Regions from separate parts of the Bradyrhizobium sp. CCGB12 genome, predicted to be linked through region 3. Evidence: riboswitches for the same ligand, from Rfam matches in the RefSeq annotation. Region 3 holds a riboswitch; each other region holds the start of a gene.
What was found. A riboswitch is a leader RNA that binds a small molecule or an ion and turns the genes downstream of it on or off. The one in region 3 is predicted to bind cobalamin.
Positions count from the first base shown of each region.

Region 1: another riboswitch for cobalamin. It lies ahead of NLM27_RS39365 (TonB-dependent siderophore receptor); the one in region 3 lies ahead of NLM27_RS18720 (energy-coupling factor ABC transporter permease).
Region 2: another riboswitch for cobalamin. It lies ahead of metE (5-methyltetrahydropteroyltriglutamate--homocysteine S-methyltransferase); the one in region 3 lies ahead of NLM27_RS18720 (energy-coupling factor ABC transporter permease).
Region 4: another riboswitch for cobalamin. It lies ahead of NLM27_RS19600 (TonB-dependent receptor domain-containing protein); the one in region 3 lies ahead of NLM27_RS18720 (energy-coupling factor ABC transporter permease).

Region 1 is NZ_JANADO010000001.1:8,546,801-8,554,415, forward strand. It holds gene NLM27_RS39360 (PepSY domain-containing protein) at 1-1,090, opposite strand, end outside; gene NLM27_RS39365 (TonB-dependent siderophore receptor) at 1,093-3,369, opposite strand; cobalamin riboswitch at 3,477-3,672, opposite strand; gene NLM27_RS39370 (amidohydrolase family protein) at 4,494-5,984, shown strand; gene NLM27_RS39375 (GTP-binding protein) at 5,988-6,917, shown strand; gene NLM27_RS39380 (DUF1989 domain-containing protein) at 6,962-7,615, shown strand, end outside.
Region 2 is NZ_JANADO010000001.1:5,487,952-5,495,566, forward strand. It holds gene NLM27_RS25385 (FkbM family methyltransferase) at 172-819, opposite strand; cobalamin riboswitch at 5,265-5,457, shown strand; gene metE (5-methyltetrahydropteroyltriglutamate--homocysteine S-methyltransferase) at 5,560-7,615, shown strand, end outside.
Region 3 is NZ_JANADO010000001.1:3,952,091-3,959,705, reverse strand. It holds gene NLM27_RS18750 (cobalt-precorrin-6A reductase) at 1-727, opposite strand, end outside; gene cobJ (precorrin-3B C(17)-methyltransferase) at 1-5, shown strand, start outside; gene cbiE (precorrin-6y C5,15-methyltransferase (decarboxylating) subunit CbiE) at 738-1,919, shown strand; gene NLM27_RS18740 (cobalamin biosynthesis protein) at 1,916-2,284, shown strand; gene cobM (precorrin-4 C(11)-methyltransferase) at 2,281-3,063, shown strand; gene NLM27_RS18730 (cobyrinate a,c-diamide synthase) at 3,063-4,373, shown strand; gene cobA (uroporphyrinogen-III C-methyltransferase) at 4,370-5,101, shown strand; cobalamin riboswitch at 5,147-5,367, shown strand; gene NLM27_RS18720 (energy-coupling factor ABC transporter permease) at 5,404-6,081, shown strand; gene cobF (precorrin-6A synthase (deacetylating)) at 6,123-6,872, shown strand; gene cobT (nicotinate-nucleotide--dimethylbenzimidazole phosphoribosyltransferase) at 6,883-7,615, shown strand, end outside.
Region 4 is NZ_JANADO010000001.1:4,168,376-4,175,990, forward strand. It holds gene NLM27_RS19585 (transglycosylase domain-containing protein) at 1-2,008, shown strand, start outside; gene NLM27_RS19590 (DUF1214 domain-containing protein) at 2,018-2,596, shown strand; gene NLM27_RS19595 (DUF1254 domain-containing protein) at 2,593-3,177, shown strand; cobalamin riboswitch at 3,539-3,748, shown strand; gene NLM27_RS19600 (TonB-dependent receptor domain-containing protein) at 4,063-6,348, shown strand; gene NLM27_RS19605 (helix-turn-helix transcriptional regulator) at 6,645-6,962, shown strand; gene NLM27_RS19610 (SRPBCC family protein) at 6,959-7,441, shown strand; gene NLM27_RS19615 (MAPEG family protein) at 7,488-7,615, shown strand, end outside.

The DNA of each region.
Region 1 (7,615 bases), 4.6 Mb from region 3:
CAGTCCAGAGGCGATCCTGCGGAAGTGTTGCCGATTGGCCCGACGTCACATCCAGAGGTCTTTGCGTGCCATCACGCGACGCGGCGATCATCATCGCGCTGCCATCAAGCCAGACAAAGCGCGCTTCGACCACGGCGGATTGCGGCGTTGGCAGCTTCGTCGCAATCGTCGGCGCATCATGGCCGGCATAGCGTTGCAGCACCTCGCGCGCCGTGTTGCGGCTTGCGAAATATTCGCCGGGATTGAGCGAAAGCCAACCGGAGAATGTCCAGGTCAGCACGAAGATACCCGCGATCAGGCCGGTGATGTGGTGCCATGCCATCCAGCCACGATAAGGCGTGATCCTGCCGCTCGCATAGCGCCGCTTCAGGCGTACGCGAAGGATGCCGATCCAGATGCCGGTGACGCCGATGATCAGGCAGATACCGGAGATCCAAAGCACGACCAGCCGCCACAGCGGCCCATCTTTGCGCAGCACGGTCGGATAGATCCAGTGCGGGATCGAGCCGAGCCAGTTCCAGACGCGTTCGGTGTGGTTGGTGTCGAGCGCGATCTCGCCGGAGCGTGAGGAGACATAGAGCTTGGTACCGGCATTGTCGCCGAGCGTAATGATGTAAAGCGGTCGCAGCGGATCGTAGCGGGCCGTCACGCTCCATTGGTCCCGATCGATGAGTTCTTCGAGCTGCGGCGATGTACTTGCGGGATGATGTTGTGCGACCGCAAGCGCCTGCTGTTCGGAAACACCGGTGATGTCCCGGCCATCGGCTGCAGAGATCGCCCGCCGCTTGCCGTCCCAGCCGGCTATCCGATACACCGGCTCGTCGGCCAGCATGGAAAGCCGAAGATCGCGCGGATAGCGCGTGGCGCCCGCCGTCTTCATCGCGTCGTCCGGCGACAACGCCACTTTCTCCCATTCAATATCAGGAAGCGCTGCCAGCCTTTCCTTGTCGGAAAGGCCGGGAAAAGCGACGTACATCATCACCACGCCGGAAACGAACCACATGGCGAAAAACAGGCAGGTGACGATGCCGACCCAGCGGTGGCCGATGTATAGCCACCGCCGAAGTGTGCGTTTCAGGGTTCGTGCCACGCTCAGAACTTCACGTTGACCGCGAGCTGCGCAGTGCGTGGCATGCCGAGCAGCCACTGAGTGGTGCCGCCCGACATCGTGTACACCTCGTCGAAGAGATTGTAGATGCGGAACGACACGGTGGTGTTGAGATCAGGCTTCCATTGCACGCCGGCATTGACAATGTTGTAGGCCGGGCGTGTCACCGTGTTGGCATTGTCCGCATAAGTCCTGCCGACGATCTGTACGCCCGCGTTGGCCGACCAGTTCGGTGCAAAAGCCCAGGTCGCCCAGATATTGGAGACGTTCTGCGGTACATTGACAGGTACGTTACCGGCATAATTCGCACTTCCGCCGCCGACCGCCTGCACGAAGTCATCGTACTTCGCGCGCAGGAAGGCGGTATTGGCATCGATTCGCCAACCATAATCGAGCAGGAAGCCGACCGATGCTTCGACGCCGCGCGATGATTGCTGGCCGACCTGGACGGTCAGCGAAGGAATGTTGGGGTCGCGTGCCAGCAAGTTGTTCTTCACGATCTCATAGCCGGCCAGAGTCCATTCGCCGCGGCCGCCCCAGAACGATTGCTTAACACCAATTTCGATCTGTCTGCCGGTGGCCAGGTCGAAGCTCTTGTTTGCGGAGGACAGTGAGATGAGCCCTCCGACCGGATCGACCGCGGTGGCGTACTGGCCATAGAAAGCGAGATCCTTGACCGGTGTATAGACCGCTCCGGCGCGCCAGGTTGTCGAGGAGAACGATTTCTCGAAGTGGTTGGCCGGCGAGACATAGTCAGTGCGCGTGATTGTCGGTTCGTCCTGGCGGATGCCGGCAATCAAGGACAGTTGCTCGGTGACCGACAGCCTGTTCTCGGCAAATAGCGCATACTGGTTAGTCACACTGCCGTAACCCGGAATTGTGGCGTTTGGGCTGTTGAATACGCCCGGAACGAAATTGAACGGGTTGACGGACGACGAGCCGCCGTAGGGTGAATTGTTGGTGTGGGTAAAATTGATGCTGTTGACGTCGAAGCCTGCGACGAACTCATTGGCCATACCAAGGACATGCCCGCGGAATTTCGCATCCATGCGATTGCCGACCTGCTGCTGATCGTGAAAAATCTCGATGTAGCTGCTTCGGTTGATGAGGCCAGTGGCGGGGTTATAGGCGTAGCTTTCGACGTCCTTCCAGTGCCGCTTGGAGTTAAGATAGTAAAGTGTGTTCTGAACCGAAATTCCGTCGGCGATCTGCCATTCGGTCTTCACCTGATTCCAGCTGTCCTGGTAGCGGATGTGGCTGTCGCTGACGTTGTAATTCTTGAAACGTAGCGATTCGTCGAGCCTGCCGTTGATCAGCGGCGTGCCGAAGTAGCGCGAAGGGTCGCGGTCACCGTAGTCCGTAGACAGCGTCCAGGTGACGTCTTCGCTCTGCTTGATCTGGACCACGGCATGAAGCGCGACATTCGAGGTGTTGTCGCGATCGACCCAGCCATCCGACATGTTGCCGGAGGCGGTGATCCGATAGGCGACGTTCTCGCTGACCGGACCGCCACTGTCCACGGCAATTCGCCGCGTCGTGTTGCTGTCCAGCGAGACCTCGGCTTGGTTGCGGGAGATCCACAACGGCAGTTTTGAAACCACGTTGATGGCGCCGCCGACCGCGCCCGCGCCGTACAACACCGATGCAGGGCCGCGCAGCACCTCGATGCGCTCGGTCGACCAAGTGTCGAACGGAAAGGTCACCGTCCCGGCGCCGATATAGAGCTGGGTGCCATCATACAGCGTCATGACGGAGCCGAGGCCCGTGAAGCCGCGGGTATTGAACGAGACGCCGCCATTGCCCGGTGCCGGGCTCGCCGTGAAGCCGGTGGCGTTTTGCGTTACCGCGTCGACGATGTTCTGTTGGCCGCGCTCGGCGATGGTTTCAGCGGAGATCACCTCCACGCTGGCCGGAGTCTGCAGTCGTGTGAGGCCGAGCCGGCTGCCCGCCGTGGTCGCGCCGGTGAGGTTGAGCGTCGGCGCGGCGAAGACAGGTCCAGTCGGCGCGGAAATCGGTGTATCGGTGTTGGCAGCCATGTTGTGCTGCTGGCGCGAACGCGCGGCGCGGGCGGCAGCAGAACTGCGTCGGGTGCTGCGGGTACTCGGCGGCGTTGCCGGCGGCTGCACCACCACGGGGTCGAGCATCTGGACCGGACTTGCGGACTGTGCCCAGCCGTCTGTCGACAACACGAAACAGGAGAATGCAACTGAACGGAGCAACGCGCGGCGATGCCGTGGCGCGAAGATGGTACGGGAGGTCATCAATAGGACTCGCGATAACGTGGCACGTCACCGCGAACGCAGTCTGGCCACTGCCCCAAGAGGACGGCAGCCCAACACCCACCAGGACACCCCGCCCAATGTGCTCGCGTGTGACCACGACTGACGGCAGGTCTCCTGGCTCGCGGGTCGTTACCTGTCGCCGCCTTCCCAGGCCCGCAGGCCCAGTGGCGTTTGGCGAAGGCTCACCGCTTACAGTTGCGGGGGCAGCCACGGCGTTGGGGGATCCCCGCACCGTATTCCCTATTGATCTCCCGAAGGAGAACCGTCGCAGGCACCCTAGTTTTATTTGCAAAGGGCTGTCAACTAGCCGTCCCGAGACAGATCAACGCGCCGCACCGTCATCGGCCCGACGTGCCGATCGCTCAGCGTTCGTCCGGCAGCTCGACTCAGCGTCAGTCCCTTCTCGCAAAAATATTCCACTTTACCGAAATTCGGATTTGTCGTATGTGTCGCCCGTCCCGGCCCACCAAAGGGGCGGTCGTACGTCGTCACGAACGCGGGCTGGGATTGCGGTGGACGCGGGCGGCGTTGAAGGCGGGCTGTGGCGTGCAGGGCGAGATGAACCTCGTGAGCATGGCACGTCCTGCGAAGACGGACGGCGCCTGTGCCCTGCGAAGCCTCTTGGCGAAGCAGGGTCGTCCGCGTACGGCGAAACCGTGTGGTCCTGGCCGTCGTTGCTACGGTCAAGCCTTGGCGAAGGCGTCATCGCGTCAACCGGCGCGGTGTCGTGAATTTCGCAGGGGTGAGGGAGGCCAGAAGGAACTCGGCTCCCGGGAGAGCGCGGCATAGGCCGTCAAACCATCGCGCAGGGAAGGCCTGGTCTCGGCTGCCCTGTGTCTCCCCTGTGCACTGCGTGTGCATTCGTTCAGCGCAGGGGTCTTATGGGTGCCAGCCGGCGCCCGGTCTTCCCTGCGCCCTTTCTGGCGAGAGGGTGTGAAGAGGAGAGCGCAGCTCGGGCAGAACATGCCGCGAGGACGCGACGGCGTGTCTGCGAATTGCCTGCCAAATGACCTTCCGTGCGAGCATGATGCATCGGCCTCGGTGGAGGTGGTCGTTCCTTCCAGAATCTGCCTTGATGCGACTTCAGCGCGGAGGAGTGTGGAATGAGCAGCTTGGTGATCTCTGGTGGCCGGGTGGTGGATCCCGCGAGCGGGATGGACGCCATCGGCGACGTGGCGGTTGTGGACGGCAAGATCGCCGCGGTTGGCTCCTCGCTCGGCGGCGCGGAGCGGGTCATCGACGCCACCGGCCTCGTGGTCGCGCCCGGCTTCATCGATCTGCACGCGCATGGCCAGTCGATCCCGGCCGACCGCATGCAGGCGTTCGACGGCGTGACGACCACGCTCGATCTCGAGGCCGGTGTGCTGCCGGTCGGGTCCTGGTATGAGCGGCAGGCGAGGAAAGGGCGCGTGCTGAACTACGGCGCCGCCACCAACTGGGCCTTTGCGCGCATCGGCGCGATGACGGGCTCAAATGCGGAGAGCTCGCTGGAGGCGTTCGGCAACGCCATGCGCGACCGCCGCTGGATGGACAACGTCGCGACCGATGCCGAGGTCGCGGGCATCCTCGAGCGCCTCGGGCGGGGCCTGAACGAAGGCGGCATCGGCATCGGCATCTTGAACGCCTATGCGCCGGGCGCCGGCGTGCAGGAGCTGACGGCGGTCTGCCAGTTGGCTGCGGCCAAGGACGTCCCGACCTTCACCCACGTCGCCTTCATGTCGCGTATCGACCCCGAAAGCGCGGTGGAAGCCTATATCCGGCTGATCGGCTATGCCGGCGCCACCGGCGCGCACATGCATATCTGCCATTTCAACTCGTCGAGCAAGACCGACATTGCGCGCTGCCGCGTGCTGGTCGAGAAGGCGCAGGCGCAGGGCCTGCCCATCACGGTCGAGGCCTATCCCTACGGCACCGGCTCGACCGTGCTGGCGGCGGCGTTCTTCAGCGATCCCAAATTCGTCGAGCGCAACGGCACCGGCTACGATTCCGTGCAGCGCGTGACTGACGGTTACCGTTTCCACGACCGTGAGGAGCTCTTGAAGGCGCAGGCCGAAGAGCCCTCCTCGCTGGTGCTCTGGCACATCCTCGACACCGAGCATAATGCGCATCACCGCGACCTGCTCGACATGTCGGTGCTCTATCCCGGCGGTGCCATCGCGTCCGATGCGATGCCGTGGACGACGTCGGACGGCAAGACCTACACCGGCGATGCCTGGCCGCTGCCTGACGATGCCACCTCGCATCCGCGCTCGGCCGGCTGCTTCACGAAGTTCATCCGCGAATGGGTACGCGAGCGCAAGGCCGTGTCGCTGCTCGAAGGCGTGCGCAAATGCGCGCTGATCCCGGCGGAAATCCTCTCGCAGAGCACGCCCGCGATGCGCGCCAAGGGCAGGCTTGCGAAGGACGCCGATGCCGACATCGTCGTGTTCGACTACGAAAAGCTCTCGGACCGCGCGACCTTCACGGCGATGAACCGTCCCTCGGAAGGCGTGCGGCATCTGATTGTCAGCGGTCAGCCACTGATCAGCGATGGCGTGCTCGACGTGACCGCGCGGCCGGGAAAGCCGGTGCGTCGCCCCGTCGTCGAGGCCTGACACATGCCGGTCCCCATTCTCCTGGTCACGGGCTTTCTGGGGGCGGGCAAGACCACGGTCGTGAATCATCTGCTGGCGAACGCCGAGGGACGGCGGATCGCCGCCGTGGTCAACGACTTTGGTGCGATCAATATCGATGCGGAACTGATCGCGGGTGCGAACGACGGCGTCGTGAGTCTCGCCAATGGCTGCATCTGCTGCTCGCTCGAGGGCGATCTGCTCCGCACGCTCTCGACGCTGCTGCGGCGCGATCCCAGGCCCGAATACATCGTCATCGAAACCAGCGGCGTCGCGGACCCCTCCGACATCGTGCGCAACCTGATGGACCCCGTGATCCTGCGCGAGGCGCCGCTGGAGACGGTGCTTTGCGTGATGGACGCGACCGCGTCGCCGGCCGCCCTTGAGGACGCGCTCCACCGGTCGCAACTGCGCGTCGCCGATATCGTGGCGCTCAGCAAGCTGGATCTGGCGGACGCGGGCGCGGGTGTCCGGATGCGCGAAGCCATCCGTGCGCAGCGCGTCCCTGCCGTGGTGGTCGATGCGAATCACGGCGAGATTCCCGCCGCGCTGCTGTTTCCAGCGAATGTCGATCGCGCGCCCGCGCCGCGCGAGGTCGGGCCGCGACGGCCGGCGGAAGAGCGCTTCGAGACGCTGAGCTGGACGTCGGACCAGCCGCTCTCGCTGCCGCGCTTGCAGCAGGCCATCGGCAAACTGGCGCCAAAGCTCGCGCGCGCAAAAGGCCTGTTCGAGACGGTCGAGCAGCCCGGCCGCATGATGGTGTTTCAGTTCGCCGCCGGCCGCGCGACGCTGGCGCCGGGTGAAGCCCCACCTCCAGGCGTGCCGCGGTCACGGATCGTCTTCATTGCCGAGCTCGGGGTGCTCTCGAAGACCGAGCTCGACGGAATCATGGAGGGGTGCGTTGCGGGTGGGTGAGATGAGGCGGTAGGATGGATCGCAGTCACAGGGATCAGCTTGGCATGTCGTCCAAAATCGCGCCCGCAGACGCCGCTTCGCGCCGCGCCGCCAAGCCGACGATCGTCTATCCGGCCGGCACGATGCCTGGGCCCGACCTAGCCGCGCTTGAGCAAGCTCGCCGCACGATGGTCAAGACGCACGAGCTCACCGTGCCGCCACGCGATGCCAGAACATTTCGCGTGGCGCGCGGCCAGTTTTTTCGCATCGTCAGTATCGATGGCCCTCAGGTCGGCGACCTCAATCTCTGGAATGCGGAGGATCTCTCCGAGCGCTTCTTCAGCGGCAAGACGCGGGCGCTCCATGGCACGCATGTCGGCGTCGGGGACCGGCTCTGGAGCAATATGCCCTACCTTCGGCCGATGGCGACCATCAGTCACGACACGCTCGGCTGGTATGGCTTCGATGAGGACGGCGCCGGCATTCATGATGTCATCGGCACGCGCTGCGATCCCTATACAAATCTCCTGTTGAACGGCACGGCTTACGATTTTTGCTGCCATTCCAACCTGTCCCGCGCGCTTGCCGCTGAGCTCAAGATGGAGCCACGCGCGATCGAGCATCATGTCCACGATGTACTCAATGTCTTCATGTGCACCGGCTTCACGAAGGACACGCACCAATATTTCATGAAGGCAAGTCCGGTCCGTCCCGGCGAC
Region 2 (7,615 bases), 1.5 Mb from region 3:
CAAGGGCTATCACCATGGCTGGAGCGGGTCGTCATTGTTCCGCGCAACGTTTCACTAGCACGATAAAGCCGCCATCAGAGAAGGCAGCCTCAAGCAAGTTTCAGCCCTTCTGTCACGCCTCGAGACGTTAGAGGACGAAACTTCTGCACCAATTCAGAGATGGAATTTCGCTCAAAAACGCTTATTCTTGAGCAAGACGTCGCCCTCAACTTCGCGTGGATAGTGAGTCGCCACTTCGAAGAGAGGTAATAGATCGAGAATGGCTCGCAAGGACAACTGCCCTTCGTAGAGCTCCCGGTCGCTGTATTCCGTGTAGAGGAAGCGCGTGTTGCTCAACGTCTGCGTCCCTCCAGCGATGACATCAGACTCGGCTCCTTGCACATCCATCCAGATCAAATCAATATTGTGCAGCCCGGCTTCGCTGCACCAGTCGTCCAGCCTTCGCGTTTCAACTGAGATGGGGTTGTCGAAGCGGACCCAATCATATTCAGTGAGATGGTTTTTGGGTCGGCGAATTGAGCCAGAGAGGTCCCATTCTTTTGCATCTCCTTCTCCATTACTTGGATGGAAATCCACCTTCCCATTTCGATGGCTGACCGCGATTTCGAAGAGATTGACCTTGTCGAGATACGGACCCATGTTCTTCTTGAATCGAGCGCTCGCTCGGGGATCCGGCTCAAAGCAGTATAGTTGGGCGCCTGAACACAGTTCGAGAAACTGTTTCGCGTCCGTTCCATCGTTGCAACCGATGTCCAGGATAACCGGATTTGGCTTCTGAAGCAGCGAAAGGATATGCTGATGTTCGTCGACTTTTTCCATTGGCGCGGTGATCCACTGAAGCTTCCCTCTTCTAAAGCGGAATCACACGCGATGCGCCACGATGCAACGCATATCAACGTATATAGTCTATATCAACGTATATGATCGCAATGTCGGCCTGACAGCCCAGCATGGTCCTTGTAGCTACGTCACCTGTTTTCGAGAAGCCAAGGTCGAGTTGCGCGCTGGCGATTTATCTATCGTGACATCAAGTCATTGACAGCACCGATTTCACGCGCCGGACAACCGCATTGACCAGAAGGCCTGTGCTCAGTACGACAAAGGCCATCATAACCTGCCCACCGGCGCGGATGCCGCGCAAGAAGGCGATTTGTTCCTACGGCCGCGCGGCGTTATCGACGATACCCGCCAGCGCGCAACTCAAATGGTCGATCCACCCCATCTATCCCGATCAAGGTCAATCACCGGCATGCTGAAGCCGCAGCTCGACAGGCATGATGTGTCAGTGGCGCGTGAACGTGAGGCCAGCCCAACCGCGGCCAATGCAATGCCACAATTGCAAGGCGACGTGCCGACTAATCGGCGACATCGAGCCAATCGACGCCTGCCTGTACTTCCATCAAAAGCGTTTGCTTTGCGTATGGATTGGCGGAGGTGTTACGCGAAGCAGAATTGCGCACTGGATTATCTCTCCAGCACATCACGATCGCGCCTGCATCTGTGCAAGCAAGATAGCTGCCTCGGAAGGTCCCAACCCAACGATGCCTACGAAGCCGGGTGGCGGCATCGGAATATCCCGATTAATGGGCTTCCAAAGATGCAGGCAGTACCGACTGTTATTCACGTATTGCGAATGGGGCGGATGCAGCTGCATCACACATTCCTCTTCGTCCCAAAACAGGTCCTTAACGAAACACATCTCGTCCCAATTTGGACAACGCCGTGGCGTCGAGACGGAGACATGCTCCCAGCCTGGGCGGACCAGTGCGGTGATGTTGAGCTTACAGCCACAGGGCCCTTGCACAAGAAAATGGCCACAAGGACCTGATCCAGGAGCACTCGCAAGTCGGCCAGATCGTATGCGCCCCGTCTCAAGCTTTTCTATGATCTGCGATCGCACACTCGCTCCTTTGGTCGGCGCATATCGTTGAATCCCGCATAGATGACGTTATTCGCCATCTTACCAAGAGGCTCCGGCTGCGCCTCAGCCCCAAACTCAGGCACTATCGCCCGGGATACCGACGCATCTTAAACCACCAGCTAAGAGTGGTTGATGTCGATCATCACCCACTCCAATGACGTCTATCGAACTCTGATGGCTTCTCTCCACATTCCACGAAGCCTCTCATCGTCACACCGAGACGGTGCTTGCACGTTTGCGCCACATCGCCTGCTGTCAGGTGCCAGTTGCTGCACGACAGCGTGAGCTTGATGGGGCTTTTGTCATACAATGAGCGTGACCGACGAGCGCCTACCGGTTCAGTAGTAGAGAGAGACGCTACATTATGTCGCTAACCATCCCTGGTCCATTCAAGACCTGGCAACGTAATTGGTAGCAACGGAACTCCTATCTGGTCCCCTCACCCAGTTTGGTCGCAAACACGATGATAGCTCATCGATCGTGCCTCCCAATGTAAGTTGGTCGTTCGAATGCCCTCGCTGCCCCCCCGAGCCTGAAACAGTGACAATAAGTCATCTGTGTGGCGCCACGAATATTTTACGCTTGGTGCCGACGAGCGCTTCCATCGTCTGTGCAGACAGTCACTAGCTCCTTGAAGATTTGCTCTGCCTTGACGCGAGACTTTCCAGGATAGGGAGGATCGCCTCAGCTTTAACTTCTTGTCCGACCGACTCGTCGCGACCCCGCGCAGTAACTCATGAGTCGCTCTGGAAACGCATCCCTCCAAGTTTATCGTCTCCGATCGCCAACCGTGTCCAGAGTAATGTGGCGCAAGATTGCGCGCAGATCAGTAGTAAAGCCGTTGGATTTCGGCACCGCGCTGCAGTGTGACAAGACCGCGCGTTGAGTATTCACAAGAAGTGTTTAACCGCAACTGATCGCTCTAATAGCCAACGCTCGGCCGGGTATAGCCGGCTGTTGATGCGTTCGCCCGGCCTCAGACTGTAACTTGCTTGGCATGCTCAAATTGAGCGCGGCTATATCTTTGAGGGGCAATACTGCAACTGGCCCGATTCTCGCAGGAGCGTCGACTAACCTGTCGAGTGTGATTGAGTTCGAACGTTGACTTATCCTGCAGCGATCGCCGATGCACGACGCAAGCGTCACTTACCGATATATCCGAGGCGGCAGTGGCGATCTCTACGGCCCCACAACACGGTCCATTTCATTCTGGCGTGGAGCTCCCAACTACAGGTGAACGACTGGCGATGACCCTTCAATTTCACCGAGCCGTCGAGCACCTGGAAGTATGGAGCGCAACTGGCCGTAGTTTCTCATTTGTGATCACCTATGCGACCCCGACCGGCCCCGGCTTTCACGGACGTTCCGGCTATGTGGCGTCGTGGCGACCGCTTGGCGATAGCCGTGGCGCCATAAAAATCGGTGGTTCGCCCTTCCGAACGTTCGCCACGGCTGAGGGGGCTTGCAATAGGATGCTCGAATACCTGACGGGGGACAACTGATGTGATGCTGAACAAGTGCGCCGTGCTACGGAGCCTTGACCAAGAATGTCCTGCAGCCTTTGGCGCTCGAGGACACCTTCCTGGAATGTCTCACCAGCAGACTTCTCGCCCAGCCGCCATCAAGCTGCGAGAACATCCTTAAACATTGCCGCATTGCTTGAGCGCCTTTCGGCCGATAGCTCCCAGCGAATGAGGAGAAGCTAAGCCGTGCAGGCATACTTCTGTTTGAAAGGACGCCTTCTCGTGTCGGTGATGTCCGGCTTAGGACGTCTATGTCGATAACCCGACAATGGCGTAGCTAAATCACTCTGCCGGCCGGCTCAGACGCCGCTTTTCTCAGCGCTGTGACGTTCTTCGCATGGCATGCCGATTGCCGATGATGACCGTAGCCGCCAATGCGACGCAGGTCTCGCTGGAGCCAACTCAGCAGCATATGTCGCCATGGCTCTTGATCAGTGTAGGAAGAACGCTGCCCCATGAGACAACCGACGCTCAAACGCAACACCGCCTATTGCAGATCACATGGCAATGATTCGCGACCGAGGAGGGTTTGGAACTACGGGCTGATTGCAGCGCTCCTTTTTAATGCGCTGCTCTGGGCTGGGATATGGCGGGCAGTCGCGATGCTCTTTCACTGAAATGCTCTTCAAAACTTGCAGCCCGGATGTCCGTGAAGCTGCCAAACTGCTAGCGGCCTCAAGGCCCGAGTTGGTCGACGCGCCGCTTTTCCGGATGCCAAGGCTTCACGCCTCTTGGAAGAAGGTGCGTACGTAGCCAGCAAACGGTCGATTAAGCGACTGGTTCACCATCCAATTCCGGTCGGAGGGCACAAACCGAGGGCGCGACCAGCTAGCGGCGGAAGTCTGATCACCGGTCAGTTCCGCGGTCGTGAGCCAGGGCGCCAACCTCGCCGTCGTCGGCGACCCGCTCGAGGCTCTGTCGGGAAGCTGCGGAGCACTAGAACTCTGGGCTTAGGTCTGGCTCGCGCCACTTCATGCACGCTACCAGTTTTGGGCGGCCGCACTAGCACGTCATACTCTTTGGCGAACTTGAACAGCCACTCTCGATCTTCGCTCCCAACAAAGATGCCATCAGTTCGCGTTGCTTCCGCACGGCCGCGCCAATGATCGCGATTTACAACTTACTCTTTATGGCGCTGTGCATGCAACAAATGCGACGCCGGTGCTCCGTACCTTTACATAATCTGGTTTGCCGCAACGCGACTCCGTCCGAGATGCGCTCGGCGCAAACACTCTCCCTCGTAGTGATCGCAACATTCCGTCGCGTTCTGATCAAATGCTATGTGTACTTCGCGACGCTCTCGATAGCATCACGGCTTTTCGACACGAGATCGCCACAACGCCCTGCCCCCAGTCCGACAGAGCGCGCCAGGCTTCATTGCCGTTCCGTCAAAGTGAGATGAAATCGCCCAGCAGGCACATGCCGCCTCAGATTCGCGCCGGAACGCTCTTTTAAAAGGTCCTCCACGGCTTCGTCGGATAAGCCGCGTCGCGACGCCCCGAATTGATCGAGACTCCGAAGTCGAAGACCAGACGCCTCTGCCTGCGCACCCACTGTTTCCGATGACCACACTTCGCGACCATGATCTGGCGGTCGCCAGCAGCCAGCCGATGGCAAACGGTACCGGAGACGTGTGAAGCCCGCGCGCGCACAAATGGTCGGCAGATATTTACAATCCACTCGGGCGGACGTCACGAGGCTTGGCCATGCGTTGCGGCTCGGATCAGATGTCTCCCCATTTGGCGTGTGTCCAATCGGCCAGGAGGATGCGGCCGCGATGTTGAAGGGTTGACGAAACGATTGTTTTGCAGGAAGTTGATTCCGTCCGAGGTTCTCTGGGTCTCGCTTGATCCGGAGCTAAGAGGGAAGCCGGTGTGATGCCGGCGCTGCCCCCGCAACTGTAAGCGGCGAGCCGCTGTCCAATATTGTCACTGAGGCCGGTTGGCTTCGGGAAGGCCGGACAGCAGCGATGATCCGCGAGCCAGGAGACCTGCCCCGGCAACGATTTCGTCCACGGGCGGGGTGTCCCGGTGGTGCGTCAAGCAGTTGCCACTGCGGCGGCCTGTACCTGCGCGCATCCACCTTCGCCTCGCCTCCAAACATGGGGTTGAAGCGATGTCCAACATTTCAGTTCGCGTTGCAACGCTGGGTATGCCGCGCATCGGTCCGCGCCGCGAACTCAAATTCGCGGTTGAGAGCTACTGGGCCGGTAAGTCAAGCGAAGCGCAGCTCTTGGAGGCTGCGGCCGGACTTCGTCTCGCCAACTGGGCCCGGCAAAAGTCGCTCGGCGCGACCGTCATTCCTTCGAACGACTTCTCGCTCTATGACCATGTGCTCGATACCAGCGTGATGGTCGGCGCGATTCCCGACGTTTACGGTTGGGTGGCAGGGCCGGTGTCACTCAAGACCTACTTCGCCATGGCGCGCGGCGCAGAAGAATATGCAGATCGTGGGCATGCCGATCATCGACACGGCGCGGCAGCGCAGGAAATGACAAAGTGGTTCGACACCAACTACCATTACATGGTCCCGGAACTTCGCAAGGACCAAACCTTCAAGCTTTCCTCGCGTAAGCCGATTGAGGAATACGAGGAGGCAAAGAGCCTTGGATACCAGACGCGCTCCGTGCTGGTTGGACCCGTCACCTTCCTGAAACTCGGCAAGAGCGCAGATCCAGCGTTCAATCCACTGTTGCTGCTGGACCAGCTTCTACCGGTCTATGTCGATGTCCTTCGTGAACTAGCCGCGCGAGGTGCGGAATGGGTTCAGCTCGACGAGCCCTGCCTAGTCCTTGACCTAGACGAAGCATCACGCGGCTCATTGCGGCGGGCATATACCCATTTCGCAAAGCAGGTACCCGGCCTCAAAATCATGCTGGCTACCTATTTCGGGAGCCTCGGCGACAATCTCGATACAGCCTTGGCCTTGCCCGTGGCTGGCGTTCACGTCGACCTGGTTCGGGGCTCAGATCAGTTGAGCCTCATCGCCGCCATAGCCCGGAGCGATCTCGTTCTCTCACTTGGAGTCATTGATGGGCGAAATGTCTGGCGCTCCAATCTGCCGGACTTGTTCAACAAGCTGGCGCCCACTATCGCAAAGCTGGGTCATGACCGCGTCGAGATCGCTCCTTCATGTTCGCTGCTTCATGTCCCAGTCGACCTGGAGCTCGAAAGCGATCTCGATTTCGATGTAAAGAGTTGGCTGTCGTTCTCGGTCCAGAAAATCAAGGAACTGGCCACATTGGGAAGTGCGCTCGCCGGCAATCATGCCCATGTATCTCGCCGCCTTGCGGCTTCCAAACGGGCGGCCGTGGCTCGCGAGAAGTCGTCTAAGATTCACAACGCCGATGTCACCCGACGTATGACGACGATTGGCCAAACAATGCGTCGCCGCGACAGGCCGTACGCTGAGCGTGTCGAGCTTCAGCGCGCGCGATTCGCCTTCCCAGCGTACCCAACGACGACGATTGGATCATTCCCGCAGACTGCGGAGATTCGTCGTGCCCGTGCGTCCCACGCGCAGGGAACGTTGAGTGACGCGCAGTACGAGCAGTTTCTCAAAGCGGAAACGGCGCGTGCAGTGAGATGGCAGGACGACATAGGGCTCGATGTGCTCGTGCATGGCGAGTTCGAGCGAAATGACATGGTGCAGTATTTCGGTGAGAAGCTATCGGGCTTCGCCTTCACGAAACACGGCTGGGTTCAGTCCTATGGCTCACGCTACGTCCGTCCGCCGATTCTGTTTGGAGACGTCTCCCGTCCGAGGCCGATGACGGTCGACTGGTGGCGCTATGCGCAGTCGATGACCGAGAAGCCGGTGAAGGCAATGTTAACTGGGCCGGTGACCATTCTGAACTGGTCGTTTGTTCGTGATGATATCCCCCGGAGCAAGGCTTGCGTACAGATCGCGCTCGCGATCCGGGACGAGGTGGCCGACCTTCAGAACGCCGGAGCAAAAATCATTCAGATAGACGAGGCGGCGTTGCGTGAAGGATTGCCGCTGCGCAAGTCACAGTGGAAAAGCTATCTCGATTGGGCCGTAGACAGCTTTCGCATTTGCTCTTCAGTCGTTGCAGACGAAACGCAGATTCATACTCATATGTGTTATTCCGAATTTAACGACATCATTGATGCTATCGCGGATATGGATGCCGACGTCATTTCGATCGAGA
Region 3 (7,615 bases):
GATGACAGAGCCACTGCAGCACTTCAGCGACGCTCTCGACTCGCAGCCGTTCGGGCAGTCTTGGCCGCGCAATCATGATCACGGGCAGGCTGAGCATACGGGCCGCATCGATCTTGGCGCGTGCGCCGTCACCGCCGGAATTGCGGGCGACAATCCATGCGATGCTGCGCGTGCGCATCATCTCAAGCTCACCTTCGAGCGTGAACGGTCCGCGCGACACGATCACATCGGCCGTGAAGGGCAGGGGCTTTTCGGGCGGATCGACGAAGCGCAGCGTATAGGCGTGTTCCGGCCGGCTCGCGAACGGCGCGATATGCTGGCGGCCGATGGCGAGGAACACTTTTGCGGGCGACTTGGGCAGCGCGGCGACCGCGGCGTTGACGTCAGGAATTTCGATCCAGTTGTCGCCGGGCGCTTTCACCCAAGCCGAGCGCTCCAGCGCCATCAGCGGCACGCCGGTTTCCGCGCACGCTTCGACCGCGTTACGGCTCATCTCCGTCGCGAAGGGATGGGTCGCGTCGATCACATGCGTGATGCCTTCGCGCCTGAAATAATCGGCAAGCCCGCTCACGCCACCAAAACCGCCGATGCGGGTCGGCAGCGGCTGATCGGCCGGCGTGCGGGTACGGCCACCATAGGAATAGACGGCATCGATGCCGGCGCGCGCGATCTCCGCGGCGAGCAGGCTCGCATCGGCAGTTCCGCCCAGAATGAGGGCGCGAATCATGGATGATTCCTTGGCTGATCCCTGGCTGACCATCATCGGTATCGGGGAAGATGGCCTTGCGGGGCTATCGGAGGCAAGTCGAAAGGCGCTTGCCAAGGCAGAAACCGTCTTCGGCGGCGAACGTCATCTGGCGCTTGCGGAGGTCGGCGGTCGCGGCCGTCCGTGGCCGGTGCCGTTCGACGCGGATATCGTGCTGAGCTGCCGTGGCCGGCCAACAGCGGTGCTCGCCTCTGGCGATCCCTTCTGGTACGGCGCCGGAGCTATCCTTGCCGAGAAGCTCGAGACAAGCGAGTGGATCGCGCATTCGGCGCCGTCGACATTTTCGCTTGCGGCCGCGCGGCTGGGCTGGCGCCTCGAAGCCGTTGCCTGCCTTGGCCTCCACGCTGCGCCGTTCGAGCGTCTCGTGCCGCACCTTGCACCGGGCGCGCGCATCATTTGCCTGGTGCGCGACGGGAAGGCGGCCAGTGATCTCGCAAAATGGATGAGCGAGCATGGATGGGGAGCCTCGAACTTCTGGACTCTGGCGGCGCTCGGCGGGCCACGCGAAAGCATCAGGGAACATCGTGCCGATGGCTTTGCGGACGACCTCGCTGGAAACCTGATTGCAGTAGCCGTCGAGGCGAAGGGCGGGCAGGGCATGCCCCGCAGTTCGGGACTTTTGGACGATTCCTTCGTCCACGACGGTCAGATCACCAAGCGGCCGGTGCGCGCGCTCGCGCTCTCGGCGCTGGCGCCCCGACCCGGCGAACGGTTGTGGGACATCGGCGCGGGCTCGGGGGCGATCTCGGTCGAGTGGGCGCTGTGCGGCGGGACAGCCATTGCGATCGAAGCGCGCGAGGATCGTGTCGCGAACATTCGCAGCAATGCCGCCGCGTTCGGATTGACGCATCGGATCAGTATCGTCACGGGGCGGGCGCCCGGCGCTCTGGCTGCACTGGACGCGCCGGACGCTGTCTTCATTGGTGGCGGTCTCGATCACGCGATGTTCGATACCGTCTGGTCGCAACTCGCGCCGGGTGCGCGGTTGGTCGCCCATGCAGTCACGTTGGAGACGGAAGCGCTGCTCGGCGAGCTGCACCAGCGTCACGGCGGTGAGCTGATGCGGGTGGAGATCGCGCATGCCGCTCCGCTCGGCCGCTACAGGTCCTGGGAAGCGGCACGGCCTGTGGTGCAATGGAGTGCGGTCCGATGAAGGTTGCCGGGCTCGGATTCAGAAAAGATGCAACGCTGGCCTCATTGCGCGAGGCGCTTCTGGCCGCCGGCGGCACCGACGGCCTTGCGGCGGTGGCGACCGTCAGCGACAAGGCCGACGCCGAAGCGCTAAAGCAGCTCGCGCGCGAATGCGGCCTGCCGATCAAGGCGGTCCCGGCGAATTTGCTGGCCGGCATCGACACGCCGACGCAGTCCAAGCTCGTCACGGAAAAGTTCGCCACCGGCTCGGTTGCCGAGGCCGCGGCGCTCGCGGCGGCCGGCCCTCGCGCGCGGCTGATTGCGACACGGGTGGTCTCGCAGGATCGCACCGCGACTGCGGCGATCGCCGAAGGAGACGGCACATGACGGTGCATTTCATCGGCGCCGGACCCGGTGCTCCCGATTTGCTGACACTGCGCGGACGCGACCTGATCGCGGCTTCTCCGGTCTGCCTCTATGCGGGATCGCTGGTGCCGGAGGGCGTGCTGGCGCATTGCCCGCGAGGGGCGCGCATCGTCAACACTGCACCGATGTCGCTCGACGAGATCATCACGGAGATCGCCGCCGCGCATGCGGAAGGCAAGGATGTCGCGCGGCTGCATTCCGGCGATCTCTCGGTCTGGTCGGCGATGGGCGAGCAGCTTCGTCGCCTGCGCGCGCTCGGCATTCCCTACACCGTGACGCCGGGCGTGCCATCTTTCGCTGCTGCTGCGGCCGCGCTGGAAACCGAGCTGACGCTGCCCGGCCTCGTCCAAACCGTGGTGCTGACACGCACACCAGGTCGCGCCAGCGCGATGCCTGAAGGCGAGAAGCTCGCTGCCTTCGCCGCCACCGGCGCAGTGCTCGCGATCCATCTGTCCATCCATCTGCTCGACAAGGTCGTCGCCGAGCTCACGCCGCATTATGGCGCGGACTGCCCGGTTGCGATCGTCTGGCGCGCGAGCTGGCCGGACCAGCGCATCGTCCGCGCGACCCTCGGCACGCTCGATGCCGCCGTGGGGAGCGAGATGGAGCGCACGGCGCTGATCCTGGTCGGCAAGACGCTTGGCGCTGCGGATTTCGACGAGAGCCGCCTCTATGCCGCCGACTATGACCGCCGCTATCGGCCTGTCGGCACCGAGCCGCGCTTTCCGGAGGTGTCGTGATGGCGGCCGGCCTCGTCATCTCCGCACCTGCCTCTGGCGTCGGCAAGACAACGCTGACGCTGGCGCTCGCGCGCGCCTGGCGCAATCGCGGATTGAACGTGCAGTGCTTCAAGAGCGGCCCCGACTATATCGATCCCGCTTTTCACGCCGCGGCCACGGGACGCGCGTCCGTCAATGTCGATAGCTGGGCGATGGACCGCGGGGGCATCGCGCATCTCGTCAGCCGCGGCGCGGATGCCGACGTCGTGCTGGCCGAGGGCTCGATGGGTCTGTTCGACGGCGTCGCCGCGCGCGGTGTCTCCGGCACCGGCGCCACCGCCGACATCGCGGAGATGCTGGGTTGGCCGGTGGTGCTGGTGATCGATCCCTCGGGACAGGCGCAGACGGCGGCCGCGATTGCCGCGGGCTTGCGCGATTATCGCGCCGGGGTGCGCCTTGCCGGCGTCGTGCTCAATCGCGTCGCTAGCCCGCGTCACGAGGATCTCGTGCGGCGTGCGCTTGATGATGCCGGCATTGCCGTGTTCGGCGCACTGCCGCGCCACGCCGAGATCAGCCTGCCGAAGCGGCATCTCGGCCTGGTGCAGGCCGAGGAGCAGGCGGAGATCGGCAAGCTGATCGACGAGGCCGCGCGCTTCGTCGCCGAGCATGTCGATCTCGATGCGGTGCTGCGCTTCGCTGCAAGCTGGTCGCCGCAGCCTGCCGCGAATGGTCTCAACGTGATGCCGCCCGGCCAGCGCATCGCGCTGGCCCGCGATGCCGCGTTCTCCTTCGTCTATCCGCATATGCTGGAAGCCTGGCGGGGGGCCGGCGCCGAGATCTTGCCGTTCTCGCCGCTGGCCGATGAAGCGCCCGACGCAAGCGCTGACGTCTGCTGGCTGCCCGGCGGCTATCCCGAGCTTCATGCCGGCAAGATCGCGGCCAATGCACGCTTCCGCAGCGGCCTGCGTGCTTTTGCCGAGACGCGGCCCGTGCATGGCGAATGCGGGGGCTATATGGTGCTGGGTGCTGCTTTGACCGACGCCGACGGTATCAGCCATGAGATGGCGGGGCTGCTCGGTCTGGAGACCAGCTTTGCCAAGCGCCGCATGCATCTGGGCTATCGTCTTGCCGAATTGGCCGCGCCGATCCCGGGGCATCAGGTCGGCGCGCGGCTGCGTGGCCACGAGTTTCATTATTCGACCATCCTCGCGCAGCCCGATACGCCGCTGGCGGTCGTGCACGACGCAACCGGCGCGGTCATCGCCGAGACCGGCTCGCGACGGGGCCACGCCACCGGCACGTTCTTCCATCTGATCGCGGAGGACCGGTGAGCGGCTTCGTCACTTTCATCTCCGCCGGCCCCGGCGATCCAGAGCTGCTCACGGTGAAGGGGGCTGCGCGGCTGCGCGAGGCCGACGTCGTGCTCTATGACGACCTTGCCTCCGGCGCGATTCTTGACCTCGCCCGGCCCGGCGCCAATCTCGTCGCAGTGGGCAAACGGGCAGGGCGGCCCTCGACCAAGCAACACCACGTGAACCGCCTTTTGGTCGACTATGCCGCGACAGGTGCGCGTCTGGTGCGCCTCAAGTCCGGCGATGCCGGCATTTTCGGCCGGCTCGAGGAGGAACTGGAGACGCTGCGGGAGGCCGGCATCGGCTACGAGATCATTCCCGGCGTCACCTCGGCCTGCGTTGCCGCCGCGCAAGCCGGCATTCCCCTGACCCGGCGCCACACCTCGCGGCGGGTGCAGTTCGTGACAGGAGCCGACGTTACCGGCGAACTGCCGCCAAACCTGAATTGGGCGGCGCTGGCGGACCCGGAGGCAACGACCGTGGTCTATATGGGCCGGCGCACCTTTCCGGCGCTTGCCGCGAAATTAATCGAACATGGCCTCGCCGCTGATACGCCGGCGCTGTTCGCGGAATCTCTCGGCCGTTCCGACGAGCGGCTGGTCCGTACCACCATTGCCGAACTCGCCGAGCAGCTTGCGCGCGGCGGCGCCGCTTCTACGGCCGCCGTCATCCTGTTCGGGGCGCTGGCGGGGGATTATCCGTCATGATGGCCGCGGTCGCCCTTCGCCCCTTGACGCCCGGCTGGCGAAAGAGGCACACAGGAGAGGCATGGTGCTCGACGCGGCGCAAAGCGCCGGAGCATAATCGGGAATGGGGATGGGCGGACCCAGTTGCGGCGCCCAAAACCCCAGCCGCCCCCGCGACTGTAAGCGGTGAGGGGCTCCGAACCGCCACTGGGCCGCAAGGCACGGGAAGGCCGGAGATCCCCAGTGAACCGCGAGCCAGGAGACCGGCCCTGCACGTTTTGAGGCCAAGGCCGTCGGGTGTGACGGCAGGAAGGATCTGAGCCATGCATATCGAACCCGGAATCGTGACGGGCGCCAAGCTCGTGCTGAGTTACGCAACCGGCATCGCCGCAGGCGGCGTTGCGCTCAAGCTTGCGGTCGAGACCGTGCGCGAGCAGGGCATCGGCTCGCTCGCCGTGCGGACGCTGGCTACCACGGCCCTCGTGTTCGTGTTCTTCGAGATCCTGCCGCACTTCCCGGTCGGCGTCTCCGAAGTGCACTTCATTCTCGGTTCGACGCTATTCCTGTTGTTCGGTGCGGCGCCGGCGGCCCTCGGCCTTGCGTTCGGCCTGCTGCTTCAGGGCGTGTTCTTCGAGCCCGCCGACATCCCGCAATATGGCATGAACGTCACGACGCTGCTGGTGCCGCTATTCGCGATCCAGGCGATCGCCACGCGGATCATTCCGCGCAACACCGCCTATGTCGATTTGAGGTATCGTCAGGCTTTGGCGCTTTCGACGACCTACCAGGCCGGCGTGATCGCCTGGGTGGCGTTCTGGGCGCTCTATGGCTCCGGCTTTGCTATGACGAACCTCGCCAACATCGCGACGTTCGCCGCGTCCTATGCGCTGGTGATCGTGATCGAGCCGCTCGCCGATCTCGCGGTGCTGGCGCTGGCGAAATCGCTGCGCGGTGTCACCGCGCCCGGCCTCGTCACGCCGCGCCTGCACAACGCGGCATAAGAGACCAGCGAAGGACGGTGCGGCCGTCCTTCGCGCTCGCGATGCTCACGCTCTCCCTGATAGGCATCGGTTGCGGCGATCCCGGGCAGCTCACGCGCGCCGCGATCCGTGCCATCAACGCCGCCGATCTCGTCCTGATCCCCCGCAAGGGGACGGCGAAATCCGATCTTGCGGATCTGCGGCGAACGATCTGCGCGGACGTGCTCACCAGCGCGAGCACGCGGATCGCCGAGTTCGATCTTCCCGTGCGCGATGCGGGCGAGACGGATTACCGCAAGGGCGTGGACGATTGGCACGATGCCGTGGCCGCGACCTGGTCGCAAACGATCGCGAATCATCTCGAAGGTAACGGCAAGGTCGCGCTGTTGATCTGGGGCGATCCATCGCTTTACGATTCCTCGCTGCGCATCGCACGGCGGCTCAATCCGTTGCCTGATATAGAGGTCGTGCCCGGGATCACCTCGATCCAGGCGTTGTGCGCGGCGCATGCGCTGCCGCTCAACGACATCGGCGAGCCGTTCCTGGTCACGACAGGCCGCCGCCTGCGCGAAGGCGGCTGGCCGCAGGGCGTCGACACCGTGGTGGTGATGCTCGACGGCGGCGCGGCGTTCCAGTCGCTCGATCCGGCCGGGCTCCACATCTGGTGGGGCGCCTATCTCGGCATGCCCGATCAGATCATCATGTCTGGTCCGCTCGCCGAAGTCGGCCCGCGCATCGTCGCCCTGCGGCAAGAGGCGCGCGAGCGGCATGGCTGGATCATGGACAGCTACATTCTCAAGCGCCTGATGTAAGCGAGGCAGCATGCTCCCCGAATGGGTCACCCAGAAATGCCCTGAGATCTCCGCGCATCATCGCGAGGCAGCGATCGGGCGGCAGGCGCAATTGACCAAGCCGACCGGCGCTCTCGGCCGGCTCGAGCAGCTCGCCATCGAGCTTGCGGGCCTGCAGGCGACGGAGCAGCCCCGCGCCGCGCGCGTGCCGATCATCGTGTTCGCCGGTGATCACGGCATCGTCGCGCAGGGCGTGTCGGCCTATCCGCAAGCCGTGACCATCGCGATGATGGCGAATTTTGCCTCGGGCGGTGCTGCGATCTCGGTGCTGGCGCGTGAGCTTAGCTCGAACCTCGAAGTCGTCGATGCCGGTACGCTGGCCGAGGCGGAGATGGCGGGCGTCGTTACCGACAAGCCGCGTCGTGGCACGCGCGATTTCAGCGTCGAAGCCGCGCTCACACCTGCCGAGTTGGCATTCGCCTTCGAAACCGGTCGGCGCGCCGTCGCGCGCGCGGAGGCCCATCAGCCCGATCTCCTGATCTTCGGAGAGATGGGCATCGGCAACACCACGACGGCGGCGGCGATTGCAGCAAGCCTGCTCGGCATCAACGCCGAGGAGATCGCGGGCAGCGGTACCGGCATCGACGCGGCCGGCCGCGTGCATAAGGCGCGCGTGATTGATGCTGCAATCGCGCGGCATGGCGTTGCGGGAGCGACGCCGGAGCAGATCCTGTGTGCCATCGGCGGTTTGGAGATCGCGGCGA
Region 4 (7,615 bases), 220 kb from region 3:
GAAGAAGTCCGATCTCGCCGTGACCTTCCTCGACCGCTACGGCAACCCGATCGGCAGCCGCGGCATCAAGCACAACGACTCGATCCCGCTGGAAGATTTTCCTGATGTGCTGATCAAGGCGACGCTGGCGACCGAGGACCGCCGCTTTTACGACCATTTCGGCATCGACATCGCCGGCACGGCGCGCGCGCTCGTCACCAACGCCCAGGCCGGCGGCGTCCGCCAGGGCGGCTCGTCGATCACGCAGCAGCTCGCCAAGAACCTGTTCCTGAGCAACGAGCGCACCATCGAGCGCAAGGTCAACGAAGCCTTCCTCGCGATCTGGCTGGAATGGCGTCTGACCAAGAACGAGATCCTCAAGCTCTACCTCGACCGCGCCTATATGGGTGGCGGCACCTTCGGCGTCGACGGCGCGGCGCATTTCTACTTCAACAAGTCGGCACGCGACGTCACCTTGGCGGAAGCAGCGATGCTCGCCGGCCTGTTCAAGGCCCCGACCAAATACGCCCCCCACATCAACCTGCCCGCCGCCCGCGCCCGCGCCAACGTCGTGCTCGACAACCTCGTCGATGCCGGCTTCATGACCGAGGGCCAGGTGTTCGGCGCCCGCCGCAACCCGGCCTTCGCGGTCGACCGCCGCGACGAGGCGTCGCCGAACTATTATCTCGACTACGCCTTCGACGAGATGCGCAAGCTGGTCGACACCTTCCCGAAGTCCTACACCGAGCGCGTCTTCGTGGTCCGCCTCGCCATGGACGCCAATGTGCAGAAGGCGGCAGAAGACGCGATCGAGAACCAGCTGCGCCAGTTCGGCCGCGACTATCACGCGACGCAGGCCGCAACCGTGGTCTCCGATCTCGACGGCGGCATCCGTGCCATGGTCGGCGGCCGCGACTACGGCGCCAGCCAGTTCAACCGCGCCACCGACGCCTACCGCCAGCCCGGCTCCTCGTTCAAGCCTTACGTCTATACGACCGCGCTTCTGAACGGCTTCACGCCGAACTCGATCGTGGTCGACGGCCCGGTCTGCATCGGCAATTGGTGCCCGCAGAATTATGGCCATTCCTATTCCGGCTCGGTGACGCTGACGCAGGCGATCACGCGCTCGATCAACGTCGTGCCGGTGAAGCTGTCGATCGCGATCGGCCAGAAGGAGCAGCCGAAGGCGCCGAACCCGGCCAAGATCGGCCGCGCCAAGATCGTCGAGGTCGCGCGCCGCTTCGGCCTCAAGGCGCCGCTGCCTGATACGCCGTCGCTGCCGATCGGCTCTGACGAAGTCACCGTGCTCGAGCACGCGGTCGCCTATGCGACGTTCCCGAACCGCGGCAAGGCGGTGACGCCGCATTCCGTGCTGGAGGTGCGCACCGGCGCCGGCGACCTGGTCTGGCGCTGGGACCGCGACGGCCCGAAACCGCGGCAGGCGATCCCCGCCTCTGTGGCCGCCGACATGGCGGGCATGATGAGCCACGTCGTCAGCGAAGGCACCGCGCGCCGCGCTGCCCTCGACGGCATTCCGACCGCGGGCAAGACCGGCACCACCAATGCGTATCGCGACGCCTGGTTCGTCGGCTACACCGGCAATTTCACCTGCGCGGTCTGGTACGGCAACGACGACTACTCGCCGACCAACCGCATGACCGGCGGCTCACTGCCGGCGCAGACCTGGCACGACATCATGCTCGCGGCGCATCAGGGCGTCGAGGTCCGGGAAATCCCCGGCATCGGCATGGGCCAGAAGCTGCCGCCGCAGCATGTCGGCAACACGCAGGCCAATGCGGCGCCGAAGGTGCCGGAGACCAAGCCCGGTCCGCCGCCCGTGCTGACCAAGCGCGGCGCCGACATCCTGGTGCGCGTCGAGAAGCTGCTGGATGATGCGGCCAAGACTGCGAACAAATCGTCGGCCGCCGACATCAACCCGGCCAAGCCGTCCTCGTCAACGAGTGCGCTCGCCTTCCCGCAGAATTATGCGGAAGAGAACGCCAACGCCTCCGCCCCGCGCAAGAACTGATCGAAACCCGTGCGGCTGATCCTGATCACATTGACGGCCCTTCTGCTCGCGAGCGTGGTCGGCGTCGGCGCGACCTGGATGACGACGACGCGCGGCACCGAGATCGGCACGCTGACCATCGGCGCCTGGACCGCGCGGCCGCGCACCGGCACCGCCGACGTCGATCCCTATTCGCGCGCCACCATCGTGCGCAACGGCGAGCTGCCGATCGGCACCGGCGACGGCGTCGCCTTCACCGCGACGGCCGACGACAAGAAGAAGGCGCTCGACGGCCGCTGCGACGTGATCGTCTCCGGCGTGACGCCGCCGGCGCGGTTCTGGACGCTGACGCTCTACGACCGCAAGGGCCACCTCGTCGCCAACTCGCTGCAGCGCTACGGCTTCACCAGCCAGGAGATCGTGCGGCAATCCGACGGCTCGTTCGAGATCCGCATCGCCTCGCGCTCGCGCGCCGGCAACTGGCTGCCGACCGGCGGCATCGAGCGCTACGCCCTGATGCTGCGCCTCTACGACACCCCGGTCGGGGTCGCCACGCGTACCCAGCGCGATGCGCCGATGCCCACCATCAGCACGGTGGGCTGCTCATGATCCGCCTGCTGTTCACCATCGTCGCCGGCATCGTTCTGGGCCTCGTGGTCCATCTCGTCAGCGTGCTGGCGCTGCCACGGATCGCGACGCAGGATGCCTATTCGCGGCTGACGCCGATGACGAAGCTCAACGGCGTCACCCAGCTTCCCCTCGCCGATCCGCAGACCTCACCGATGCCGTTCATGGACCCGGCCTTTGCGCTCGCGATCTGCCGCTACGACCTCACGGGCGGGCCGCTCAAGCTCACGGTGCCCGTCAGCCAGGCCTACACCTCGGTGTCGTTCTACACCCGCAACGAGATCGCCTATTACGCCATCAACGACCGCTCGGCGGGCCGCAAGGTGATCGAGCTCGACCTGATGACGGAAGCGCAGCACAACGAGCTGCCCGAGGACGAAGAGGTCACCGCGGCCGACCGGCTGATCATCGATTCCCCAAGCACGACGGGCCTGATCGTGATGAAGGCGCTCGCCGCCGAGCCGGGCCTCATGCCGCAGGCCCAGGCCACGCTTCAAGCCGCAACCTGCGCGCCGCAGACCGAAGCGCCCGCCAAGGCCGAAGCGCCGCGCGGCCGCCGCTGAGCAGGCCGCTTCGGCGGCGCAACAACAAAAACATGAAAAACAACCCCATGCACAGTAGCGAGGGCGTTGAAATCATTGCGCTCTTCGGTTGACGATCAGAAGCAGCCGGGCCGCGCGCCTTCGCCCCTTTGACACGTCGGGCAAAACACCGGCATATTGGCATCATCGAGAGTTTGTCACACCCGCGCGGGAAGCCGTCCGCCGCGGGTGTTTTCATGGTGGTGTCAACGATTCGTTTGAAGTGAGACACGGATTTCTACGTCGGCCCGTGCGGGTCGAGCAAAACTGCAACACAGTGCCGCCATCAGACGACCCGCCGGCTAAAGTCTCCGCGCGAATGTTGACGCGTATAGTGCCAGATGCCAGTTTCGTGATCGGTAGTGTCCGCGAGGACAATCCAAGGGAATGCGGTGCGTCCGTTACGGCGGGCAATTCCGCGGCTGCCCCCGCAACTGTAGGCGGATAGCCGACGGCCAAACGAACCACTGGAGCCCCGAATTGGGCCTCTGGGAAGGCGGTCGAAGGCGATGACCCGCGAGCCAGGAAACCTGCTGCCAGCCATGAGTCACGCGCGAACGCATTGGGCGGGGTGCCCCGATGTCGGAGGAGTAGCCAGCGCATCTGCCGCCTAGGGCGAAGGCAGATGACAAAGGCAACCGCGGTGACAGTTTGTTTGCGTCGCCGCAGAGCATTGTCGTGCAATATCATTTCGTTTCTGGCATTGCGCCGGAGTTTTCGCGTGTTCGTATCGGTATCTCTCAGGGCTTCGCAGGCCAAATTCGGGGCGCTACACCTGCCCTGCTCGCCTTAGCTCTTTCGACATCGCTGTCCTCAGTGGCGACGGCACAGACTGCGGCTCCCGGTGCCTCCCAGGAGGTCGGACCGGTGATCGTCTCACCGGCCATGTCCAAGCCGGCTCCCGCCGTCAGCCCTGGCAATCAATGGTCGCGGACCGCGCGACGCGTCCCGGCGCGTAACCGTAGTGGTGCAGTGGTCGCGGCTCCGGCGGCGCAGCCGTCAAGCGGCCCGGTGCAGACGCCGCTCAACACGGCCGCCGTTACCGATGTCGGCTCTCGGCTCGGGATCACGGCGCGGGAAATGCCCGCGACCGTCGAGGTCATCAGCCAGCAGACGATGCAGGATCAGGGCATCAGGACCACGACCGAGGTCGCCAAGGCTGCGGTCGGCGTCACCGGCGGCGATGCGCCCGGCGCGCCCGCGATCTTCTCGATGCGCGGCTTTTCCGGTGACCAGCTCAGCACGCTCTACAACGGCATCCCGATCGGGCCCTCGACCATGACCGGCCGCCCCATGGATGTGGCAGGCCTCCAGCAGGTCGAGATCATCAAAGGGCCGGACTCGCTGGTGGCGGGCCTCGGCGCGACCGGCGGCGCAATCAACTATGTCACCAAGGCGCCGCACACTGGCCCGATCGTCAACGACGCCTTCACCTCCTACGATTCCTTCAACGGCTACCGCGCCGGCTACGGCTCCGGCGGCAGCACGCTGATCAACGGACTCGATTATCGCTTCGACATCAGCCATTTCAACGACAAGAGCTTCATCGACGATGCCTATTCGAAGCTGAGCAATGTCTCCGGGCAGTTGAACTATCGCGTCAACGACAGCCTGAAGGTCTGGGGCGCGGCCGAGTACAGGCAGGACAAGGACCGTTTCTACTGGGGAACGCCGATCGTGCCGGCGAACGCGCCGGGCGTTGTGCCGACATCGGGGATCGTCTCCGGGACCTGGAGCAATTACTACCTCGGCGGCGGCACGCCTGTTACGCCCACCATCGACGCGCGCACGCTGACGACGAATTACAACGTGCTCGACAATCGTAGCGGAGCGGGCGAGCTCTGGCTGCGGTCAGGCTTTCAATGGGACATCACCAACAACGTCTCGCTGAAGAGCCAGGTTTACGGCTATGACGCCCATCGGCACTGGTTCAACAACGAGATCACGTCGTTCGACCAGACCGTCGGCAATTTTGCCGGCGCGCAGAGCATTTATCGTGAGCGCCTAGCGCTGGATCACGCACAGCGGCTCTACGGCAACATCACCGACCTGACTATCAATTCCGATATCGGCGGCATGGACAATCGTTTCGTCGCAACCGTGGCCGCGAGCAACAACCAGTTCAACGTCTCGCAGGACACGCTGTTCTTCAGCGATTACGTCGATTTGCTTAATCCGGACCGCGGTCTTTATGGTCCACGAAGCGACGAGAAGATCTACACCCGCGTCAACACCGCCTCGCTGTCGTTCGAGGACCGGCTCAAGCTGACATCGACCTTCGCGCTTATCGGCGGCATTCGCTTCGAGGACATCAAGCTAGACCGCACGCGCTACTCCCCCGACGGCGTGCTGCGCACCGACCGCGGCTATCCGTTCTCGAAAGTGTTCAATCCCGTCACCGGCCGCGTCGGCTACACCTGGGAGGTTACCCCGGGCGTCATGCTTTACAGCCAGTATGCGACGGCGGCCGACCCGACGGTCGCCAACATCTTCATCCTCGCGCCACAGGTGCCGTTGCTGCTGACGACGTCGCGAACCTACGAGACCGGCGTGAAAGTGCAGTCGGCTGACAAGCGCACCGAGTTCACCGCGTCCGCGTTCGATATCGAGCGCAAGAACGTCTACGTCCCCGAAAGCGGCATCGTCTTCAACGTCGCCGGCAAGATCGCCTCCAAGGGCATCGAGCTCGCCGCAGCGACCAATCCGTTCGGCGGGCTGAAGCTGTGGGGCAATGTCGCCTTCGTGCAGTCGCGCTTCGTCGACTTCAGTTACGTCGACGGCAACGGAGTGTTCCAGTCCTACTCCGGCAATACGCCGCCCAATGTTCCGAACTTCGTCGCCAATGCCGGTGCGTCCTACCGCTTCGAGACGGCCTTACCGGTGGAGATCGGTGCGTCCATGCGCCATGTCGGCGACCGCTTCAACTACCAGGACAATCTGGTTGTCATGAATGCCTACACGACCTTCGATGCGTTTGCGTTCGTCGACATTCCAAAGTCATATTTCACGGGTGTCGAGAAGACGCGGATCAGTTTCCGCGTGAGAAACCTGACCAACAAGCTCTACGCGGCGTGGGGCGATCCCGGATACACCGACCAGATCATTCTCGGTGCGCCCCGCAGCTACGAGGTGGCAGCGTCGTTCAAGTGGTAGTGGTAGCGCGCAGCCGGCAAGGCGCGCGCGATCCGATCTTCATGCGGGATCCTCGCCTTTGAGCGATGGCCCGCCGGCGCCGCGCACCCGATATGAGCGAGTGACCGACACAGACACGCCAGACTGCATCTCTGCCTGGCGGATCGCGTCTCGTTCGAAGCCAAAATGAGACTACTATTTTGTCGCTCGGCACCGATTGACTCGATAATTAGTTTACACTAATCATAAGCTACAACTAATTATCTCTCTTGCTACTGGAGGACCCGCAGGCATGACCGGCGCCGCGCGGGGTAGCTATGGCTAAAGACAGCGCGCAACTGGCTGCTCTCGGCGATCCTACTCGCAGGCAGATATTCGAACTGGTGGGCGCCCGGCCTCGCACAGTCGTTGAAATCACGCGCGAGCTGACCGTCTCACAATCGGCCGTATCACAGCATCTCAAGGTTCTGCGCGAATCCCGCCTGGTTCGTGCTGAGCCGAAGGGTGCCAGCAACGTCTATCACATTGATCCAGCAGGGCTCGGCCAGATGCGCGCGTGGCTCGACAGATTCTGGAGCCACACGCTGGCAGCTTACAAAGAAGCCGTAGAAAAACCACGGGAGAACCAGCAATGAACGCACGTATATCGGCTGCGCCTATCAAACAGTCTATCGTCGTCGAGGCGCCCATCGAGCGCGCGTTCAAGGTCTTCACCGAAGACTTCGGAAGCTTCAAGCCGCGCGAGCACAATCTGCTCGCTGTTCCCATCGCAGAGACCGTGTTCGAACCTCACGTGGGCGGACACATCTATGATCGAGGTATTGACGGCAGCGAATGCCGCTGGGCGCGTGTGCTGGCCTTTGAACCGCCCCATCGCGTGCTTAGCTGGGACATCAGCCCGCGCTGGCAAATCGAGACCGATCCCGACAAGACCAGTGAATGGGAGGTGCGGTTCATCGCCGAGACGCCAGGCCGGACCAGATTGGAGCTGGAACACCGCCACCTCGAACGGCATGGCGAAGGCTGGGAAGCCGAGCATGCAGGCGTTGGAAGCGATCAGGGCTGGCCGCTCTACCTTCGGCGGTTTGCCGAGCGCATGGCGTGCGAGGCCTGACGCTCGCTTGTCCAATGCGACGTGATCATTGATGGCGGAGGTCCGTATGGCTGCTTACTCGTTCAGCATTGCAGGGGTGCTTCTCCTTTGCCTCATATCCATCGTGCTTGCGGTGCATTCAGGGTCGTCCAAGGGTCGGGCGGGAGCCCTCTCCGGACCTGTCCTGCCGGCAGA